DNA from 2 places in the Paenibacillus sp. J22P218 genome. Region 1 is predicted to be linked to the other one. Evidence: a T-box and tRNA genes for the amino acid it is inferred to sense, from the RefSeq annotation. Region 1 holds a T-box; the other holds one or more tRNA genes.

What was found. A T-box is a leader RNA that pairs with one kind of tRNA and senses whether it is charged. The one in region 1 lies ahead of AC0YN0_RS02160 (valine--tRNA ligase), so its partner is inferred to be a tRNA-Val.
Region 2: it encodes a tRNA-Val, which carries the amino acid that the T-box ahead of AC0YN0_RS02160 (valine--tRNA ligase) is inferred to sense. The anticodon was not compared.

The regions. Positions count from the first base shown of each region.
Region 1 covers NZ_JBWDNL010000001.1:481,906-485,319, reverse strand. Annotated here, with positions in the region: gene AC0YN0_RS02160 (valine--tRNA ligase) at 1-1,490, opposite strand, end outside; T-box leader at 1,545-1,805, opposite strand; gene AC0YN0_RS02155 (LysM peptidoglycan-binding domain-containing protein) at 2,200-3,414, opposite strand, start outside.
Region 2 covers NZ_JBWDNL010000001.1:1,458,183-1,461,596, forward strand. Annotated here, with positions in the region: gene AC0YN0_RS05965 (hypothetical protein) at 180-374, shown strand; gene AC0YN0_RS05970 (hypothetical protein) at 505-861, opposite strand; tRNA gene AC0YN0_RS05975 (tRNA-Val) at 1,378-1,450, opposite strand; gene AC0YN0_RS05980 (YjcZ family sporulation protein) at 1,643-1,771, opposite strand; gene AC0YN0_RS05985 (hypothetical protein) at 1,946-2,113, shown strand; gene AC0YN0_RS05990 (DUF3892 domain-containing protein) at 2,235-2,474, opposite strand; gene AC0YN0_RS05995 (MBL fold metallo-hydrolase) at 2,556-3,287, opposite strand.

The DNA of each region.
Region 1 (3,414 bases):
AAGTAAATGATGTCGTAGCCCGTAACGAGCACGTCTGTTGGGTAGTAGCGCTTGAATTCTTCCGTCTCCTCCGGCCAGCCAAGCGTCGAGAACGGCCACAAAGCAGAGCTGAACCAAGTGTCCAATACGTCGTTATCCTGGGTGAACGTTGCGCCTTCCGTATTTTGAACGTCGTCGCGCGATACGGTAATCTCGCCGGTAGCATCGTTGTACCATGCCGGAATGCGGTGTCCCCACCACAATTGGCGGGAAATACACCAGTCACGAACATTTTCGATCCAGTTCATATAGATCTTTTCGAACCGCTCAGGAATAAAGTTCGTGCCCTTACCCGATTTTTGGGCCGCAATTGCCGCTTCGGCAAGAGGTTTCATTGCAACGAACCATTGCGTCGACAAATACGGCTCAACAACGGCGCCGCTGCGCTCGCTGTGGCCAACTTGATGCACATGCTCCTCGATGCGGATACAGATGCCCTGCTCCTGCAAATCCTTCACGAGTTTCTTGCGGCAATCCGTACGATCCAGACCTTCATAAGGACCAGCTTGATCGTTCATTGTGCCCGTTTCGTCCATGACAATAATTTGCGGCAGGTTATGACGCTGGCCGACCTCGAAGTCGTTCGGGTCATGAGCAGGCGTAATCTTAACCGCGCCGGAGCCGAAGTCCTTCTCCACATATTCGTCCGCAATAATTGGAATCTCTCGACCCACGATCGGCAGAATGAGCATTTGGCCGATAAGATGCTTGTAGCGATCGTCCTCTGGATGAACCGCTACAGCCGTATCGCCAAGCATCGTCTCCGGACGAGTCGTTGCGACCGTTATGAAGCCGGAGCCGTCCTTAAGCGGATATTGGAGATGGTACAGGTTGCCGTTCACTTCTTTGTATTCTACTTCGATATCGGAGAGAGCCGTTCGTGCCGCAGGGTCCCAGTTGATAATTTTTTTGCCTCGGTAGATGAGACCTTTCTCGTACAGACGGACGAATACTTCGCGAACCGCCTTGGAGAGACCTTCATCAAGCGTGAAACGCTCTCTGGAGTAGTCAAGCGAGAGACCCATCTTGCCCCATTGATCACGAATCGTGTTCGCGTATTGATCCTTCCACTCCCATACCTTCTCCAGGAATGCTTCGCGTCCGAGATCGTAGCGGCTAATGCCCTGTTCGCGCAACTTGCTCTCAACGCGAGTCTGCGTCGCAATGCCGGCATGGTCTGTTCCCGGCAGCCAAAGCGCATCATAGCCTTGCATTCTCTTCGTGCGAATCAAGATGTCCTGCAAAGTAAAGTCGAGCGCGTGCCCGATATGCAGCATGCCGGTTACGTTCGGCGGCGGAATAACAATCGTATAAGGCTTCGCGTCAGGACGCTTGCCCGCTTCGAAAAACTTGCCCTGCTGCCAATAGTCATACCATTTCTGCTCGGCTGCCTTCGGATCGTAAGTCGTCGGCATTTCCGTAGACGTAGTCGTTGTTTGATTTTCTGACATTGATTCCATCCTCCATACATCGATATAAATACAAAAAAACCTCTCGCCCTCATAATAAAGGACGAAAGGTTTAGCTTCCGTGGTACCACCTTTGTTTCACGCAAAAAAAGATGATTCGCGCGACACTCGAACAGATAACGGCTGCAGCCGGCCTGACTTAGGCGGGCGAGAGATGCATTGTTTCGCAAAAACTCTCCGCTTGATCCAGGCAACTCCGGGGCGACCCGTAGCAGTCACTTCCTGCAGAACCTCTCAGCGTAACGGTTCCGCTCTCTGAAGGCTTCACTGCGTACTATTCCCCTTCAACGTCATTATGACACTTATATGTATACATAATACCGTTGTTATGCGCTAGAGTCAACTTTAAGGGGTGAAAAACCCATCTTATTGACATAAATCTCACCTCGTGTAAGAGCATATTTGATCTTACAGAGAGAAGCTCGGTTTGGGATCGCCCCTGTAAGTGAACATAGGCTCTTACAGCACGATTAGGAAGTTCGATTACGCTCGTGCGCCTCGTGTAAGAGCATATTTGATCTTACAGTGAGAAGCTCGGTGTGGGACCGCCTCTGAAAGTGCATATAGGCTCTTACAGCGAAGATACGAAGATCGATTACGCTCGTATAGCGCGTTTCACGAAAAAGGTCCCTCACTGTTCACGAATGAACGAGTGAAAGGACCCATTTTTATTGATTAAGGAATAGCTGTTTCACGGAATATAAAGCAGTTGCCCTTCCGACACGGCCGATTCATTAAGATTATTGCGAATTAATATTTCTCGAGGATTAATGCTGTAGCGAAGCGCAATCGCATCAAGCGTTTCATCGCGCTGAACGATGCATAACCGGATCTTGCGGAATTCATTCTCCTCTGCATTGCGGCCGAGGAATAAGTTCTTCCACTCAATCTCGTCGCCGGACGACAGCGCACGCGCATCCTCAGCTGCTTGTTGAGTGGCGATCTCTTGCTCGGCTGCCTGACGCGCAGCTTGCTCGCGGCGGCTCGTCTGGAGCAGCGTCATAATGCCGACATTAGGCGGCTGTTCAGCCTGCTCCTCCGGAGGTTTGCTTGAGAGCGCGACGCGCGGCTCTTGCTTCTCAGGCTGCTGCACGACTTGCTGTACAGCTTGCTGAGCTTCCAGCTCCGCCTCGAGCTCGCGCTGAGCTTGCTCTTCAAGCGCCAGCAGCGCATACGCTTCGGCGAAAGCAGCCTCTTCCTCGGCTTGCTCCTCTGCCTGCTCCAGCTCTTCATTCCGATCCTGCTCGGTGATCTCGCTTGGTTCGTCCACATATTGAGATGAAGAGGCGAGCCACCCGTCATCGCTACTCTGCTGAGAGGCAAGCGTAATCTCCCGCTGTTCCTCCTGAGGCTGTCTGCCGTTCACCGCGAATAGATGTGAAGACGACCAGCCTGAATCATTAGGAGATGAGGAAATCGACACGGTTGCCTCACGCTCACGCTCAATCTCAATCTCATTCTCCCGTTCCTGCGCTTGTGCTTGTGCTTCGGCGATTCGCTGCTCGAAGCCCCCCCCTGACGCATAGAAGGACTCGTCCTCTGCTATGTACGCCGGCGCCTCTTGTTGGAACGAATTGTCCGGTATAGGCTCCTGTTCCTGTTCCTGTTCCTCACCGAGCTGCTGCGAACCATAGAAACTCCGTTCATGAACGACCGTAATCGGCTCTTCTCTCCAAGCCTCCTCAGGCTCTTCCACAGGATCGACGGAGATGCCGCGCAACGACAAGACGCCAGTAACGTTCAACGTTCTGGCTGACAGCAAATCCACATCAAAGTTGTCGATATCGATGGAGATATCGTCCAGCCGTGAAATGCGGTTCATCGGCAGCGTAATTTCAACCGGAATCCAGTGCTCCAGCACAAGCGGCGCTTCTTCCGCATTTTGCCCCCGATATACGCCGCTTAG
Region 2 (3,414 bases), 980 kb from region 1:
ACATAATAGATGGTGAAGGGGTTATTTTAGTTTGCAAAATTATTATGGTGATTGTAGTTGGCTCGAACCACTGCCCCCTACCCTGTCAAATTTGGGACCGCGGAATCGTGCAGGAGGAAATAGGTAGACATAGATTGAATAGTTATAAGGTGAAGAAATGAGTAGGGAGCGTACGATACATGGAAATGGAAGAAGTTATAGCATTGTGGGAAAGATTGCAAGGGCTAGATAATCATGATCGCTCTAGAGTAATGGCTAACATTTACGGGGGATACAAAGCAGCTATTCAATATAAACTATCACCTGAACTGGAAAAAGAAGCTTTAGCTTTTTTTACCAGGGTCAACGAAGCGATTGAAAATGTCACAAAATGAATATGGGATAAGTACGAAATAATAGGTGAAGACACTATAAGCCACCCTTGTATAGGGTGGCTTTGTATTATGCGAATAAATGGTACTGAAAAATGGCCGTGTTATGTTAAACGTGCTAAAAGGCCATTACTTACGTGGTTGGCGGTTCTGGAGGTGGCGGTGGAGGCGGCTCGGACGTTCTGACATTCACGATTGTTCGATCTGATTGAATTTGTCTTTGACTTAGTAAGGCTATTTGCGCCTGATGTTGAGTTATAAGTAGAGACTGTAATTGACTTTGTGCTTGTTGCTCTGCTTGTGCCTGCTCTTGCATCTGTGACATAACTTGTGCTTGGAATTGTAATTGGGCTTGAGTTTGTGCTTGCAACTGTGCTTGCACTTGAGCTTGAAATTGTAATTGGGCTTGTAATAGAAACTGTAGTTGATTGGAAGATCCACAGTTCTTTCTAGTTCGGGGCGCTCTTTTTTTGCATGACTTTTTCGCCATATCTGAATGCACTCCATTTCAATAATAAAATAGTTATAACTCTATAAGCATATGATGCGAGACAAATATCGGACGAGGCTAAAGACGTGGTATAATCGCACATTTTGATAGAAGACGGTAGATTGGTCTCGAAAACTTTTAAATTTGCATCCTTCTGGGCTCAGGGACAACTGTGGAGTTCGAGTAGGTTGCCTGTTTAAGGTGCCGAAGGGTGTACCATCAGGAGGGGGGAGTCGTGATTTGTTATTCACATGAAGGAAATAATGGGGGGATAAAGCCTACCACAAAAGATAGGCAGAGGGTGCGGCAAACGGCGTAGGTTTAGGACAAAAATAGGATACCGAGTCGAATCACCAGGGCGGCATTAAATTATTATTAATATTATTAAGCGCTCGGCAATCCGTTTGCACCAAATTCGCACCAAATCTCAAAAAGTTTAAGGAATTATAAACAAAATTAAAAAACGAAAAAACCGCGAGCCTAATGTTTATAAGGCTTCGCGGTTTTCTTCTAGTATGATCTGTAGTGGGCTCGAACCACTGACCCCTACCCTGTCAAGATAGTGCTCTCCCAGCTGAGCTAACAGATCAGGTTGTATTAGCGACAATTAATAATATATCAGGATCGAAAACCGAAGTCAACCATAATATTCATTTTTTCTAAGAAAAAGTTCGGTCAAACCAAATAGAACAAATAGGGCTACCCTTAACGTCGTTAAGGATAACCCTTTCGTTCATGCTCAATGCTTATGCTGCATTATTATTGCAGCGATGTGAATTAATTAGCAGCCTTTTCCATAGCCGCCTACTACTCCGCAGCTACAAGCAATAATAACCAACAGGATGAACAATACCAAGATAAAACCGATGTTGTTGTTGTGGTGGAAGGCGCCGCCTACATATCCAGACATTATACGATGCACCTCCTTGTCATAAAGTACTCTGTAATGTATGTTGACTGTTTCTAATGTGATTGGGTGTTTGTTAGGGAGGTTAATAATAACTGGCAAATGACTATGAATGCGTATTCTAAAGCCGATCTGATCCGCGTATACATATAGAAAGCGTGCAGGAGGCGGTATCGGTTGGCGGAGCAGTATGCGTATTTGGCTATTTGGCTGATTGGCATGTTTGGGATTATCGGCATTGTCATTGGAAGTGTCGCCAAGTTTGTGAAGGACGACTCGCTTGCTTACGATGAGCAGTTCATATGGAGAAGGAAACTGGGGAAGGATGGCCCTAGAAAGCACTGAAAAGGAATAGTCCGATGAGATTCATCTTAATCCAATACATGCATGCACCAGCAAACAAAGAAGAACCGACGTCAGTCGGTTCTTCTTGTTGCGTTGTTACACAGTGCGTACCAATCAACGCTTAGAAAGTTGGTAAGCTATCTAGATTATTATCTGTGCGCCCGTCAGGCACCGAACGTAAGTGCTCTTCATGGTCGCGGCCACGGAACAATTGCAGGTTGTTGATCTCGTTATTGCGGACCATCGACTGAGCAGTTAAATAGTCGACCACATTGCCAGACGAAAGCTTGAATTCGACGATACTGCCATCGCCATTTTTTCTGACGGCTACTACTTCTTCTTGTCCGTTATTCGGTTCCATTATGATCAGCCTCCCGCCCAGTAGTATGCGAACTTTAAACGTCACTCATACACGGACGCGGAAATCGTCATATCCTCATTGTTATACCTCGTAACGCTTCAACTGCTCTACAAATCGCATTGAACCCGTCTTGCCAATGAATTGTTCCATCGAATCGCCATAATGCATGAGCCACGTTTTCTGTTGGATCTCGTCAGGCAGGGTCATCAGCTCGTCTAAGCCTGCATGAACGACGGCCGGCGTTTCCAATTGGCAATCATGATAGATTGTCTCAATCCCGTCATTGACGAGTCTCTGCAGCAGTTCTCCGTCGAAACGCATATCAGCGCTGTAGAAGAAGCGGCGGTTGAATAGGAAGGAGTAGCTCTTCTTGTTCTCGATATGTTTTGTTTCTATCGGCAGCACCGTTAAGCCTGGCGCAATCTCCGTTTCACGGTCAGCATGAAGCTTTCTCACTTCAAAAAAATCGCCCAGCGTCTGCAGAGGACCTTGCGTAAGCCCTCCCCGAAGCGTCTGCTCCCATAGAGGTTCGATTATATCTTCTACAATATAAAGGACCGGTTTACGCCCATATTTAAACATCATTTGAAAGGCAAGCTCTTCTAACCCGCCAACATGATCGCCATGGATATGGCTAATTAATACGGCATCAAGATCATTGAAAGTTAAGTCTGTTTGATGAAGCGCCTTAGGGAGCGTTATGCCGCAGTCCAGCAGCAAGCGAAAGCTTCCCGCTTCGATCAAGGCGTTGTTATTATCGTATTTTTTGGCAAAAGCGCTACCTGTCCCTACCATTTGAATAAACATAATGATTCCTCCATCGTTTTCATGTCATTACTGTACCAAAAATTACTTGTCGATGCCAAATGTAGATGCACATTCGCCCCTCTCTACATACAATGCAGGAGCGAATGGATATTATCGAAGGGGTGCATCCAAG